DNA from 3 places in the Daeguia caeni genome. Region 2 is predicted to be linked to each of the others. Evidence: predicted binding sites of a transcription regulator. Region 2 holds the regulator's gene; each other region holds the start of a gene.
The links. Region 2 encodes LexA, which represses DNA repair genes until DNA is damaged. Its sites were predicted from a motif close to TGTTCNNNNTGTGTTCNG; they were not measured.

Region 1 (5,182 bases), on a different contig from region 2:
AGCGCAAGGAAGCCGAAAAGGAAGCAAGCGACATCGTTGCTGCTGCCGAGCGTGAAGCCAAGAGCCTGCTTGAAGAAGCAAAGCGTGCGACGGAAGAATACGTTGCCCGCCGCAACAAGCTGGCTGAAGAGAAGATTGCAACCGCTGAAGCCGATGCTGTCAATGCCGTCCGTGCGACGGCTGTTGATCTGGCTGTTGCCGCTGCAGGCAAGGTCATCGCCGAAAAGGTCGATGGTGCAGCCGCCGGCAAGCTGTTCAAGGATGCCCTGGCACAGGTCAAGACCAATCTGAACTGAGCCGCAGAAGCAGAAATGGAATTCATGAAAACGCTGCCCTTTTGGGCAGCGTTTTTGTTTAGGGTATCACGAGCAGTTCCAGGAAAGGTGGGAACGAGTTTCCCGCCCGCAACTGCGGAAAACTGGCAGTTAGAGCAATCGCCGTTTCCGTGAAAATCTGAATTGCTGTGGCCTGTCCAGGGCTTGTAAACGGCACAGGCTGAAACTGGATCGCGTGCGGAATCAGGAAGCACACTGAGGCAAGCGCGCTTGAAATGTGCATATGACTGGCAGCGCTATTGCTTATGCCGGGTGAAGCGGCCCTTGATTGGTGCGAAACTATAGCGGTGCAAAGCTTCGACGGGACCATTCGTTTCAATCGCCTTGCGATGGCGGGCTGTGCCATAGCCGGCATGAACTTCAAAGCCATAGGCTGGATGAACCGCTCCTGCCTGTTCCATCATGCGATCACGGCTGACCTTGGCAATGATGGAGGCGGCGGCGATGGACAAAGAGCGTTGATCGCCCTTGACGAGCGCAAGGCCCGGGCAGGGAAGGTGGGGCGGCATATCACGCCCGTCAATCAGGGCATGATCCGGGAGCAGGGGCAACCCTGTTGCGGCACGGCGCATTGCCTCAAGTGCGGCCTTGCGAATGTCTGACGCATCAATGCCACGTGCGCAAACAGAGGCAACCGATACCGCCAAGGCTGATGTCAGGATCGTGTCAAACAGCTGATTGCGTCGGGCTGCACTCAGCCGTTTGGAATCATCAAGCCCGCTTGGCAGGTTGTCAGGATCAAGGATCACGGCAGCGGCAACCACCGGGCCTGCCAGTGGTCCTCGTCCTGCTTCATCAATGCCTGCGACGAGACGAAAGCCGCGCATGTTGAGCCGTTTTTCTTCCGAAAAATCGGGCGCAAGGGTGAGTTCAAAAAGAAGCGGAGAATCAGAAGCAGGACTGGTCATGAGGTGGCGATGCTGTCACTGCTTCCAATTCTCCGCAAGGCCCCGGCAAGAGGTGTGGCGGGTAAACGGGGCCTTATTCAGTGTTCATTGCATATTCCGAAACAAAACGGTTCGCAGTCATGACCGGAAAGCTCAGAAAAGCGAAAGCTGTTTTCCACCCTTTTCAATCGGCGCAAACAGATCGGTCCGCAGGCGTAGTCGTTGACGGTTGAAGCCCAGCTTGCGCGCGGCCATTTCAAAACGGCGGCCGATGGCCCAGGCATAGGGGCCGGTGCCGCGCATGCGCTTGCCCCATTCGGCGTCATAATCCTTGCCATCGCGCATGGAACGCACCAGGGACATGACATGACGATAGCGGTCGGGGTAATTGCGCAAAAGCCAGTCCTTGAACAGCGGGGCGACCTCGTAGGGCAGGCGCAACAGCACATAGCCGGCCTCACGCGCGCCCTGTGCATAGGCTGCATCCAGAATGCGTTCTATCTCATGGTCATTGATGGCCGGGATAACTGGCCCCATCATGACGGATGTGGGAATGCCGGCCTCGGAAAGCTTGCGAATCGCCTGCAGCCGCAAGGTGGGGGTAGAGGCCCGGGGCTCCATGGATCGCGCCAGATGTGCATCCAGCGTCGTGACAGAAAGCGCCACCTTGGCAAGGCCCTTTTCGGCCATGCGGGACAGGATGTCGATGTCGCGCGTCACCAGTGCCGATTTGGTGACGATGACAACCGGATGGTTGGCTGCTGCCAGCACGTCCAGAATGTCGCGCATGATGCGCCATTTGCGTTCGATCGGCTGATAAGGATCGGTATTGGTGCCGATGGCTATTGGCTTGGGCTGGTAGCCCGGTTTTGCCAGCTCACGTTCAAGCAGGCGCGGGGCATCCGGCTTGGCAAAGAGCCTGGCTTCAAAATCAAGCCCCGCCGACAGGCCCATATAGCTGTGCGTGGGCCGTGCGAAGCAATAGATGCAGCCATGTTCGCAGCCGCGATAAGGATTGATCGAACGGTCGAAATTGATATCAGGCGAGTCGTTGCGCGTGATGATGGTGCGTGGCTTTTCAATCTGGACTTCAGTCTTGAACGGCTCAAGCTCCTCAAGCGTCATCCAGCCATCATCAAAGACGTGGCGTGTTTCGGTTTCAAACCGGCCAGATGGGTTGAGACCCGCTCCCCGACCACGCCGCCTTGAATGATCAATGCGCAATCCCGCTTCAGTGACGAGCGCATTGGCAAGGCTGGCGCGATCAGTACCCGCACCATTGGCAAAAGCGATCTTGTCTGCCTGAAGTATCACGTCCATCGTCATCTCCTGAGGCGATCATTCGACTCACATCCGATAAAACAAAATAGGCCAAGAACGAGAACAAAGCAAGAACATATGCTGCTTGGCGATCGGGACGGATTGTTATAAGAAAAGCATATGCTCGCTGTGATTTTCCCCACCGATAATTCTGAAAGGCTCTTGGCCCATAGTCTGGCGACGCTGGTGCCGGCAGTGGTTGATGGCTTGGTGCGGCGCGTTGCCGTCATTGATTCTGGTTCAACGGATGATACGGCACTTGTTGCGGAAGGGGCGGGCTGTTCGTTTCACCCTGCAGCAGAGATCGAGTGCGCGGTTACAGGTCTGAATGCGCCTTGGTTGCTCATTCTGCAGCCGGGCGCACTGTTGCCGGATGGCTGGGTAGACAGGGTGCGCATGCATGTCGAAAAGCATAAAGGGCCGGCGCAATTCATGACATCCCATGACGGGAGGCTGGGCGGATTGCTGCAATTGTTCGGCACGAAGCGAAAGCTTGATGCTGGCCTGCTCATCGAGCGCCAGCAATTCGTGTCCCTGTTGCGGGATGGCGTGAAGCTTGAGGATATGCCGCAACGGCTGAAGCCAATCCGCCTGAAGCAGGTCGTTTTGGCAGTACCTTGATATTCATCTTTTGTCTGAAGCAATGGTCATTGTTGCGGCGATGAACCAGTCCGGCTTTTGCGCGGCAAGCTTTTCTGCCGCCTGCCTTGCAGCCTGCGGATCACGAAACAGCGCAAAGCAGGTCGCGCCTGATCCAGACATCTGGGCATGATCAGCCCCTATATCGCGCAACAGTGCGAGCACATCGGCAATATGCGGTGCGATTGTCAGGGCTGCGGGCAGCAGGTCGTTGCGTGTATTGGCAAGATAGCGAAACAGCGCGTCAGTGCTGTCGAGGCGTGGCGGTTCGAGCGCGGGATTGTCGCGCTTGTTGAGCGTGCGGAAGACGTCAGGCGTGGCAAGTGGCGTGCCGTCATTGACCAGAAGCATGGACAGGGCTGGCAATGCATCCACATGGCTTAAATCCTCGCCAATGCCGCGCGCCAGAACTGGAGTGCCCCTGGCCGCGCCGTGCAGGCACATGGGCAGATCTGCCCCAAGCGTCAGGCCGATTGCAAGCAAGGTGTCGAATGACAGGCCAAGCTGCCAATATGCATTCAGCGCCAGCATGGTTGCGGCCGCATCGCTGGAGCCGCCGCCAATGCCGGCTGCAATGGGCAGGTTTTTCTCAAGGTGAATGGCAACGGGTGTTGCTGTGCCGGGCGCTTGCGCGCGTAATGCATCGCGCGCACGGATGACCAGATTGCGCTCATCGGTTGGAACAGCCGCAGCAAAACGGCCAGAGACAGTGAAACTGTCGTGATCCGCTGGCGAGACGATGATGCGGTCGCCATCACAGGCGAAGACCACCAGCATGTCGAGCAGATGATAGCCATCCGCGCGCTGCCCGGTAACATGCAGTGCAAGATTGATCTTGGCGGGCGCAAGCCATTCCATGCGTGGGCTTAACGGGCACAGTTTTCCGGGGCGCGGGTTTGCCGTCGCAGGGCTTGCGCAACGGGTGGTGTTCATGGGTATGTTCAACCCCTATCCGCTGTCGAAGGGTCAGTCTTTGCTGACGTAATATTCGCCGGTTTTGGGGTCCTGCACCAAGGTTCCATGCGCACGGTTCTGTGCTTCCTTTTCAGCCCGGCGTACACGCTGTGATACGCGTGCAGCCTCCCGCTTGAAGGAGCGGTAGCCGTACCATGCGGCAATGGCGATCAGCAGCAGGAAGATAAGCTGTGGCATGGCCTTTATCCTTCGGCGGCATGCTCCGGAAACGTTTCCCGGACGCAATTGTTGTCCTGATGAGACTGAAGAGGCAGAAATCCGCCTCTTCTCTTTCAGCATATCATGGCGGAAGGATGGAATTCAAAGCCCATAACGGGCCCAAAGCGTTTTTTCTTCCGCAACCGCGGCCAGCCCGTGGCCAAGCTGGGCGGCAATATCTGCCGCGTTGCTTTCATCGAGCTTCAGGCTGACGCCCGGCAGTTTCTGTCCAAGCAGACCGCGCTGGGCATGAATGAGCTTGAGCTTGACCTTGGGGCCATATTGTTTGCGCAGGACCGAGCGCATGTCACCCAGTCCATCGATCAGGCCAAGCTGCAGGGATCTGACGCCTGTCCAGAACTGACCGGTGAAGAGGTCGGGATTATCGGCCAGTCTTGAGCCGCGACGTTCCTTGACGAGATTGATGAAGGTCTGATGCACATCCTGCTGCAGCGCCTTCAGTCGTTCCACATCATCCTGCTTTTCCGGCAGGAAGGGATCAAGCGTCACCTTGTTGTCGCCGGCCGTATAGACACGACGCTCGACGCCGATCTTCTTCATCAGTTCCGTAAAGCCGAAGGTGGCGGAAACAACACCGATCGAGCCGACAATGGAAGAAGGATCGGCATGGATTTCATCGCCTGCGGTTGCAATCATATAGCCGCCAGATGCGGCGATATCTTCGACAAAGACATAGACCTTCTTGTTGTTCTCGACCGCGAGATCACGAATGCGCCGGTAAATCAGATGCGACTGCACCGGTGATCCGCCGGGCGAATTCAGCGATATGGCAATGGCGGGTGCCTCCTTGTCGCTGAAAGCCTTTTC
Region 2 (5,182 bases):
GTGAAAAAGATCGCAGCCTTTCTGTCGCTGTTGAGCTGCACGTTCTATCTTGCTCTGTCGGGCGCGGATATCGCCGCACAGCGCAGCTATATCATGATCGTCGTCATGCTGCTTGCCGTACTTTCCGACCGGCGCGCCATGAGCATGCGCAATATTGCCATTGCAGCCATGCTGACCATCGCCATCACGCCGCATGAAGTGCTGGGGCCGAGTTTCCAGATGTCATTTGCAGCCACCGCCGCGCTGATTGCAGCCTATGCGTGGTGGCTGAAAAGACATGCCGGTAATGAGCAGCCTGCGCCAGTGGGGATTCCCGGCGCAAGCCCGTTTGCCAGCATGATTGCAAGACCGGTGTTCTTTACCGCCGCAACATCAATTGTCGCCGGAGCTGCCAGCGGTGTTTTTGCCGCCTATCACTTCAACAATACCGCTCCGTTAGGACTCGTCGGCAATGTTCTGTCGCTGCCTGCCATATCCCTGATCATCATGCCATTTGGCGTGCTGGGGCTGTTGTTGATGCCTGTTGAGCTCGACTGGTTGCCATTGCAGATCATGGGGTTCGGCGTCTGGCTGGTGCGTGCGATTGCAGAAAATGTGGCTGCATGGGCGCCGGATGGCAATCCAGGCGCCATGCCTGTGCCCACACTTCTCAGCTGGGCATTGGCGATCATCCTGCTCGTTACGCTCACGACGTGGTTAAGGCTTCTGGCTGTACCACTCATGGTCATCGGTCTTGTTGTCTTCATCCGCGCGCCAATGCCCGACATTCTCGTCTCGGAAGATGCAAAGCTTGTGGCCGTGCGGCTTTCCAATGGCGATATGGCGCTTAATCAGACGCGTCCGTCCAGGTTCACGAAAGATAATTGGGGCAAAGCCTATCTCGTCCGTGCCTTCCTGCCGCCCCGCCAAAGCAGCAGTGGCGCGGTAGCATCTATCACGGACGATAGTTTTCTCTGTGAGGAAGGGCTATGCGCAATCAGCCTGCGCGATGGGCGGATGCTGACCTATACGAACCGGCCGGCCATGGAGGAGGCTGCCTGCAATATTGGTGATATTGTCGTTCTGGCAATTCCCGGAAAATCCTTGCGCTGCAAAGATCCGGACAAGCTGACCATCACACGCCAGCAGCTTGCTCTGGCCGGTGCACTGGAAATCTGGCTGGAGGACAGGCACTGGCCGGACGGGGCACCAGCCGCTCGTGCCATGACAGTCTTGGCTGCTGAAAACGATGATGGTGGGGTAGAAGCGGAAATGAAATGGCCGGAAAGGCAAGACGGGCTTCCTGTTTCCAGGGCCATGCTGACCGAAGACTGGTCGCAACCGGCAAGTCTGATGGCGGGGGACCATGGCATCGTGCTGCGCTTTGCCATAGGCGTGCCAGTGCGGCCATGGCATGAGCACAGACTCCATTCACGCGCAGCACGCGGATTGCCTGATAGTTATCAGCAGCAGAAACGTCTGGCACAAGAATAATCCGACAGGGGCAATGGAAGATGAGAATGACTAGGCAGGCCTGTTTGCAATAACAGAAAGAGGGTTGATAATCTGATTCAGGAAAACAGATTATTTTGTTGATTTATAATAGTTTTGTTTTCATGCATGTTGACGGTCGGCACGCGACATCAAGCAGCAAATCTGTCCATTTCAAATCTGTCCATTTGAAGCGCCACATGCGGAAGCGCGATCTGGCGCATTTCGACAGTGTATCATAAGGGGGCACCTTGACGAGGGCGCATTAATAGCGGCGTATCAACCCCACCAGCTTGCCCTGTACGCGTACGCGGTCAGGGCCAAAGATCCGGGTTTCATAGGCCGGATTGGCTGCTTCAAGCGCGATGGAGTCGCCCTTGCGCCGGAAGCGTTTCAGGGTTGCTTCTTCATCATCGACCAGAGCCACCACGATTTCACCCGGCGTTGCGCTGTCGCTGCGCTTGATGATGACCGTGTCGCCATCAAAAATGCCGGCCTCGATCATCGAGTCGCCCTTGACTTCAAGTGCATAATGCTCACCGGGGCCGATCATTTCCGGTGGCAGGTTCAGCATGTGGGTCTGATTCTGGATGGCCGAGATTGGTACGCCGGCTGCAATGCGGCCCATGACAGGCACGGAAACCGTGCGGGTCGAGTCATTATTGGCCGAGATGGGAATTGCATTGTTCGGCAGTGGTGTCTTGCCGAGACTGCCTTCGATCACGCTTGGCGCGAACTTCTTCTTCGCATTGAGCCCAGGGGCGATGGAATCAGGCAGGCGGACAACTTCCAGCGCGCGTGCCCGGTTGGGAAGCCTACGGATGAAGCCGCGTTCTTCCAGCGCCGTGATCAGACGATGGATGCCGGATTTCGAGGCAAGGTCAAGCGCTTCCTTCATTTCATCGAAGGATGGCGGAATGCCCGTTTCTTTCAGTCGCTCGTGTATAAACAGCAAAAGCTCGTGCTGTTTGCGGGTTAACATGCGAACGGCCCTCCGACAGAATCGAGAAAAACAAAACCAGAACGAACACTATATGTTCCAGTCTTGTTCTGCAATGGTTTTAAAAAGATTAAAGCCTGTTCCGCTTTTCAAAAGACCGAAACGTCATGTTTGTCGGGCATCTGCCGGGTGGGTTTACGATTTGGCAGTAAAAACAGAACGATAGGTGCTGATTTTCCGCTCTTTATCATAAGGGAACGATCTCGCAGTCATCGCCGGCCCTGGCGGCTGGTGCATTTTCGCGCCTGATCAGAATGGCGTCGCTCCTTGCCAGAGCTGTCAACATGGAAGAATCCTGCACCGGAAAAGGCGTAGCGACAAGCCGTCCTGTTGCATCTGATTCCAGCTTGACGCGGACGAAATCCCGGCGTTCGCCATTGGTTGGCATGTCGACACCGAGGATGGCTGGCTGCGGTGTGACGGTCTGTTTCAGGCCTGTGAGTGTCGCAATGAGCGGGCGCAGGAAGACGAGGCTGCAGATGAAGCTTGAAACCGGATTGCCGGGCAGTCCTAGAAAATGCACCACTCGGCCGCTAATGGTTTTTCGTCCATACATGAGCGGCTTGCCGGGGCGCATGGCGATTTTCCAGAAGCCGATCTCGACCTGATTTGCCTTGAGGGCGGCGGCAACATAATCATGGTCTCCGACAGAAGCGCCGCCAGAGGTGACAATAATGTCGGATCCGCGTGCAATCGCCGCGTCAATCGCGGTGGTGATCATGTCGAGATTATCATGCAGAATGCCCTGGTCATCAGCAATGCCGCCGGCGCTGCGGACGATCGCGCCGATGGCATAATTATTTGATGCAATGATCTGATCCGGGCCGGGAGGCGTGCCGGGAAGCACGAGTTCATTGCCGGTTGCAAGGATGGCGATGCGCGGCCTTTTCGCCACCGTCACGGTGGCATTGCCGCTTGCAGCAGTCAGGGCAAGGTGACGCGCATCAAGTCTTGTTCCCGTTTCGACCAGCATCTCGCCCATGGTAAAATCAAGTCCGGCACGACGGATATGGCGGCCCTTGCTGACACCATCAAGAATCGTAACCTGATTGCCGGTACGCGCGGTGTTTTCCTGTATGACAACCGTATCCGCGCCATCAGGCAAGGGGGCGCCTGTGAAAATGCGCACGGCCTGTCCGGGGTGAAGCGTGCCAGTAAAATGCATGCCCGCAGCCGATTCGCCAATGATTTCAGCCGTAAAAGGGTAGGTGACCGGCTCTGGCGCAATCAGCGCATAGCCATCCATGGCCGAGCAGTCGAAAGGCGGCTGATTCAGTCTGGCGATGACAGGTTCTGCCAGAATCCGGTTGCCAGCCTCGGCAATCGGCACGGTTTCTGTACCGGTTGGCATGACGGAGGACAGGATGCGCTCAAGCGCTTCATCGACGGACAGCATGGACATGTGCGCCTCTGTTACGGCAGGTGAAATCAGATTTTCCAGTCGCCCGATTTGCCACCGGATTTTTCAACCACACGAATTCCCGTGATTTCCATGTGTTTGTCGGCTGCCTTGGCCATGTCATAGATTGTCAGACATGTGACGGAAACGGCCGTGAGTGCCTCCATCTCCACACCTGTGCGGCCCTTGAGTTTGGCGATGGCACGAACATGGAGCCCCGGCAGATCATGATCCGGGGTGATGTCGACGGCAACCTTGCTCAGCATCAGCGGGTGGCAAAGCGGAATGAGATCAGCCGTTTTCTTGGCTGCCATGATGCCTGCAATGCGCGCTGTTGCGATGACGTCACCCTTGGCCGCATTGCCCTCCAGAATGAGGGCAAGCGTTTCCGGTTTCATTTTCACCGCGCCTTCGGCAATGGCGATGCGATCCGTTTCGTCCTTGTTGCCGACATCGACCATATTGGCCGCGCCAGACTGGTCGATATGTGTGAGCCTGGATACCATGGTCAGGCCTTGCCGGTCAGTAGTTCATGCGTGGCGACCGCCACATCGGCCTTGCGCATCAGGCTTTCGCCGATCAGGAATGTACCAATACCGGCTTTTTCCAGCCGCAGGCAGTCATCATGGGTAAAAATGCCGCTTTCACCGACGAGCAAACGGTCTGACGGCACCATCTTTGCGAGTCGTTCGGAAACAGCGAGATCGACTTCAAAGGTGCGCAGATTGCGGTTATTGACGCCCACCAGTTTCGATGACAGTTTCAACGCGCGTTCCATCTCGGCTTCGTCATGCACTTCGATAAGCGCGTCCATGCCAAGTTCAAAGGCGGTTTCCTCAAGCGCCCTGGCAAGGTCATCATCCACACTGGACAGGATGATCAGGATGCAATCGGCACCCCAGCTGCGTGCTTCATAAACCTGATAGGTGTCGAACAGGAAATCCTTGCGCAGGGCAGGCAGGTTGCAGGCAGCGCGTGCCTGGGTCAGGAATTCTGGTGCGCCCTGAAAGGATGGTGTGTCGGTGAGTACGGAAAGGCAGGCAGCCCCGCCAAGTTCATAGGCCTTTGCCAGTGCTGGCGGGTTGAAATCGGGCCGGATCAGCCCCTTGGACGGGCTTGCCTTCTTGATTTCGGCAATCAGCGCAAACTGTCCGGCAGCGCGCTTTGCTTCCAGCGCCTGTTTGAAGCCACGTGTCCTGTCCTGATCAACAAGGCGCGCCTTCAGTTCATCAAGCGGCAGCTTTGCCTTGGCAGCGGCAATTTCCTCGCGCTTATAGGCTTCAATCTTGCGGAGAATGTCGGTGGACAATGCT
Region 3 (5,182 bases), on a different contig from region 2:
AAAGTGGCTGGACCGTGGATGTGTCGAGACTTGTCATCAGGGCCAAGGATGGATGCGGTTCTCTTGCCGGTCCGGTCTGGGGACGGCGCTTGAGGGTCGCCGGCATTGTTGCGGCGGGTCTGGCACTTCTTCCGCTTGTCTTGATGCTGGTTTATTCCCTGCCTTTTGTTCATCCCGTTTCCACGCTGATGATGCGCGATACGGTGATGCTGCAATCGGTCGAACGGCGCTGGGTGGATCTTGACGATATCGCGCCAGTTCTCATCAATTCCGTGATGATGGCAGAGGATGGCCAGTTTTGCCGTCATGGCGGCGTCGACTGGCATCAGCTGAGCCTTGTGCTTGATGATGCAGGTGATGGGGGGCCAAGCCGGGGCGCATCGACCATCACCATGCAGACGATGAAGAATCTGTTTCTCTGGAACGGGCGTTCATATTTGCGCAAGGGGCTGGAATTTCCGCTGGCGTTGGCGGCTGATCTGTTGATGTCCAAACGCCGGATCATGGAGATCTATCTCAACATTGCCGAATGGGGACCGGGCATTTATGGCATTGAGGCAGCCGCCCAGCATTATTTCAACCGCCCGGCATCGAAGCTGAATGCACGGCAGGCAGCGCTTCTGGCCGTGACCCTGCCGAACCCGATCATGCGCAATCCGGCCAAGCCAACGCGCAACATGCAACGCATTGCCAATATCGTGCAGCGACGTGCGCTGCGCTCCGGGCCCTATGTCACTTGTGTCCAATAACAGGATCAATTGAAAAAAAATGCGAGTCCGACTGGTCAAATGGCGCGAGAGCGTGTATAGGCACGTGACTTTCCGGAATTTTGTCCGCTGTGACAGGCTCCACCGGGGCCGTGCCGGACGTTTATTGACCGATCAGTGGAGCTGGATCCATGGCAGTACCAAAACGAAAAACTTCTCCGTCGAAGCGCGGTATGCGCCGTTCGGCCGACGCGCTGAAGGCACCGACCTATGTTGAAGACAAGAACTCGGGCGAACTGCGTCGTCCGCATCATATCGATCTGAAGAGCGGTATGTATCGCGGCCGTCAGGTTCTTGAGCCGAAGGAATAAGCTGGATATCAGGCTGACCGGTTTTCCGGTCTGCCCGCCAGACTTTTTCAAACGCCGTTTCCGGTTTGCCGGAAGCGGCGTTTCCTTTTTGTTGCAACATGGTTCCCACTTTGCATGAAGACGGGGCTGGCGATTGTCGCCTTGGCGCTTGCAAAGCGGGCGTTTTTTGTCTTTTGTATGCCGGATTTCATCATGCCCTGTTCGCTGCAGCGAATGGGTAAAACATGCGCTTGAGAGCAATGCGCGCAAGGGGAGAGAAAATGACCAGCCCAGATTCCATCGTCATCGTCGGTGCCGCACGAACGGCCGTAGGAGCCTTCAATGGTGCTTTTGCCAATGTGCCAGCGCATGAGCTGGGGGCGGTTGCGGTGAAGGCGGCGCTTGAGCGTGCAGGCGTGACGGCAAGCGAGGTGGATGAAGTCATTCTGGGGCAGGTGTTGACCGCGGGCGCAGGACAGAATCCGGCACGCCAGACGGCAATGGCCGCAGGCTGCCGTCAGGAGGCAACCGCCTTTGTCATCAATCAGCTTTGCGGTTCGGGTCTGCGCGCGGTTGCACTTGGCATGCAGCAGATTCTGGCCGGCGACGCCAGGATTGTTGTCGCTGGCGGGCAGGAATCCATGTCCATGGCGCCGCATTGCGCGCATCTGCGCAGCGGCGTGAAGATGGGCGATTTCAAAATGGTCGACACTATGATCCATGATGGCCTGACGGATGCCTTCCATGGCTATCATATGGGTGTTACGGCCGAGAATATTGCGCGCCAATGGCAGCTGAGCCGCAGTGAGCAGGATGAATTTGCGCTGGCCTCGCAGCAGAAGGCGGAAGCAGCCCAGAAGGCGGGCCGGTTTGAGGAGGAAATTGCGCCGGTAACGGTTAAAAGCCGCAAGGGCGAGGTCGTGGTGAATGCGGACGAATACATTCGCCCCGGCACGACGCTTGAGGGGCTGGCCAAGCTGAAGCCAGCCTTTGAAAAGGAAGGCACGGTGACGGCAGGCAATGCTTCGGGCATCAATGACGGGGCGGCAGCCGTCGTGCTGATGAGCGCGGAAGAGGCCGCCAGGCGCGGTGCATCACCTTTGGCACGTATCGTCTCCTGGGCAACGGCAGGTGTGGATCCGTCGATCATGGGCACGGGCCCGATCCCGGCCTCGCGCAAGGCGCTGGAAAAGGCCGGCTGGACTGTGGCAGATCTTGATCTGGTCGAGGCAAATGAGGCCTTTGCGGCACAGTCCTGTGCCGTGGTGCGTGATCTGGGGCTCAATCCTGAGATCGTCAATGTCAATGGCGGCGCCATTGCCATTGGCCACCCGATCGGCGCTTCAGGCGCGCGCATCCTGACCACCCTGCTTTATGAAATGAAGCGGCGCGATGCGAGGCGCGGTCTTGCAACGCTGTGTATTGGCGGTGGCATGGGCATTGCCATGTGCCTTGAACGTGACTGATCCGGTTTTCCAGATGAAACGGCAACGGGCAGTGGCGCAAGCCTTTGCCCGTTTGCTTTTGGTGCCACCAGGAGCGTGAAAAAGTTAACAGAATGCGTCGAATCGGCCGCTCAGGCGGCGGTTTTACGTTCCGGCTTGTAGAAGGCGCCGAATAAAACCACTACATATTGTGTGAACAAAACGGGAAACATCAGCCATCACCGATTCGTCGCTGATTCGTTCTGCCTTTGACCTGAAAGTTAATGAAATGGCCGGTCCGGGCTTGTCTGTATTAACCAACCATAAGTATTTATTAATTTTTTCTTAAAACTGGCAGGCAATGCAGGCACAATGATTTTTCGGTCTTTTGCCAAAGGTTAACGCGACACCGGCAGATGCCGCAGCAAAGGCCTTCCTCTTTTTATCTTGATTCATCATGTTGTGTGGGGTCGTATTGACGTCACAATATGTAGCCGTGAACAAACAGGGAAAGATCGGAGGTCAGCGATTCGTAGCCGATTCGTTCCAGAGTCGTTCTATTGGTTAAAGTAGGGAGGCCGTAAAAAGCCGCAAGAGATTTTGGGTAATGGCCTTAAACTTTACAGGAGCGCTTTCGATTGACTTCAGATAATGCTATCGCGGGATTTTATATTCCGGGAATTCGAATTTGGCATGAACCAGTACCCTGCCCATGATTTGCCTCTGGTCCTGAGCGGTCGCGATGTGACTGCTGTTCTGGGGCCGACCAATACAGGCAAGACGCATCTGGCCATTGAGCGCATGCTGTCCTATGGCAGCGGGATCATCGGTCTGCCGCTGCGCCTTCTGGCGCGCGAGGTCTATAATCGCGTTGTCGAGCGCGTGGGGGCCGCCAATGTCTCGCTGGTGACAGGGGAGGAGAAGATCGTGCCGCCGGGGGCGCGCTATTCGGTCTGTACGGTGGAGGCCATGCCACGGCATACGGATGCCGCCTTTGTCGCGATTGACGAAGTGCAGCTCGCAGGCGACCTGGAACGCGGCCATATCTTCACCGATCGCATCCTGCATCTGCGCGGGCGCCAGGAAACGCTGCTGCTTGGTGCTGCGACCATGCGCGGCATTCTGGAGAAACTTTTGCGCGGGGTGAATATTGTCACGCGGCCGCGTCTGTCGCAGCTTACCTATGCCGGATCGAAGAAGATCACGCGCCTGCCGGAGCGTTCAGCCATTGTCGCCTTTTCGGCGGAAGAGGTTTATGCCATTGCCGAACTCATCCGTCGCCAGCGCGGTGGTGCGGCGGTGGTAATGGGTGCGCTCAGCCCGCGCACGCGCAATGCGCAGGTCGAGCTTTATCAATCCGGTGACGTGGATTTTCTGGTTGCCACCGACGCCATTGGCATGGGGCTTAATCTGGATGTCGATCATGTCGCCTTTGCGCAGAATCGCAAATATGACGGCTATCAGTTCCGCGATCTGACGCCTGCCGAAGTGGGGCAGATTGCCGGGCGCGCCGGCCGGCATGTGCGCGATGGCACATTTGGCGTGACGGGACAGGTTGATCCGTTTGATGTCGAACTGGTCGAGCGTGTCGAGGCGCATGAGTTCGATCCGGTGAAGGTGCTGCAATGGCGCACGAGCCGGTTTGATTTCTCGTCGATCAATGCGCTGTTGCGTTCGCTTGAGACGCCGGCACCGGTCGAGGGGCTGACGCGGGCCTTGCCGGCGGTCGATCAACAGGCGCTTGAAAATTTGTCGAAAGACGAAGACATTACGGCGCTTGCCACAACGCCGGAAAGAATACAGCTTTTGTGGGATGCCTGTGCGCTGCCTGATTATCGTAAGATAGCGCCAGCACAACATGCCGACATCATTGCAACCATTTACCAGGATCTGGTTCGCCGGGGGAGCGTCGATGAAGATTATATGAGCGAGCAGGTACGCCGCGCCGACAGCACGGAGGGGGAAATCGACACTCTGTCGCACCGCGTGGCGCAAATTCGCACCTGGACCTTTGTGTCGCACAGGCCCGGATGGCTTGCCGATCCGACACACTGGCAGGAAAAGACGCGCGAAATAGAGGATAGACTGTCCGACGCGCTGCATGAGAGGTTGACGAAACGCTTTGTAGACCGCAGGACAAGCGTGCTTATGAGGCGCCTGAGAGAGAATACTATGCTGGAAGCAGAAATTAGTCCGACCGGAGACGTGATTGTCGAGGGTCATAATGTCGGCCAACTGGACGGTTTCCGTTTTACTGCCGATGTTCAGGCCGATGGCCCGGATGCCAAGGCCGTGAAGGCGGCAGCGCAGAAGGCGCTTGCGGTGGAATTTGAACGTCGCGCCGAACGGTTTGCGGCAGCGCCCAATGGCGATTTCGCCATTGGTTCTGACGGCGTGCTGCGCTGGGTGGGGGCACCTGTCGCCATGCTGGTTGCAAGCGAGGAAATCCTGAAGCCGCGTGCGGTCATTCTGGCGGATGAGCAGCTGACCGGCCCGGCGCGCGAGAAGGTTGCAGCCCGTATCGAGCGTTTCATTGCCCATCACATTGAGACAGTGCTGAAGCCGCTGCATGATCTGGCCAATGCCGATGCGCTGACGGGCATGACACGCGGTCTTGCTTTCCAGATTGTCGAAAATCTCGGTATTTTGCCGCGTCGCGATGTGGCGGAAGAGGTGCGGGGGCTGGATCAGGATTCACGTG

Region 1: the regulator LexA is predicted to act here: its motif matches at 2,602-2,619, upstream of ACFO1V_RS12500 (glycosyl transferase).
Region 3: the regulator LexA is predicted to act here: its motif matches at 3,024-3,041, upstream of ACFO1V_RS00475 (helicase-related protein).

Annotation. Positions count from the first base shown of each region.
Region 1 covers NZ_JBHSEL010000120.1:6,285-11,466, reverse strand. Annotated here, with positions in the region: gene ACFO1V_RS12515 (F0F1 ATP synthase subunit B) at 1-296, shown strand, start outside; gene ACFO1V_RS12510 (ribonuclease HII) at 572-1,243, opposite strand; gene ACFO1V_RS12505 (PA0069 family radical SAM protein) at 1,376-2,542, opposite strand; gene ACFO1V_RS12500 (glycosyl transferase) at 2,663-3,163, shown strand; gene ACFO1V_RS12495 (4-(cytidine 5'-diphospho)-2-C-methyl-D-erythritol kinase) at 3,167-4,039, opposite strand; gene ACFO1V_RS12490 (hypothetical protein) at 4,148-4,333, opposite strand; gene ACFO1V_RS12485 (S49 family peptidase) at 4,457-5,182, opposite strand, start outside.
Region 2 covers NZ_JBHSEL010000053.1:133,963-139,144, reverse strand. Annotated here, with positions in the region: gene ACFO1V_RS08580 (ComEC/Rec2 family competence protein) at 1-1,473, shown strand, start outside; gene lexA (transcriptional repressor LexA) at 1,736-2,452, opposite strand; gene ACFO1V_RS08570 (molybdopterin molybdotransferase MoeA) at 2,658-3,872, opposite strand; gene moaC (cyclic pyranopterin monophosphate synthase MoaC) at 3,899-4,375, opposite strand; gene trpC (indole-3-glycerol phosphate synthase TrpC) at 4,378-5,178, opposite strand.
Region 3 covers NZ_JBHSEL010000001.1:92,621-97,802, reverse strand. Annotated here, with positions in the region: gene mtgA (monofunctional biosynthetic peptidoglycan transglycosylase) at 21-749, shown strand; gene rpmF (50S ribosomal protein L32) at 899-1,078, shown strand; gene ACFO1V_RS00480 (acetyl-CoA C-acetyltransferase) at 1,339-2,523, shown strand; gene ACFO1V_RS00475 (helicase-related protein) at 3,175-5,182, shown strand, end outside.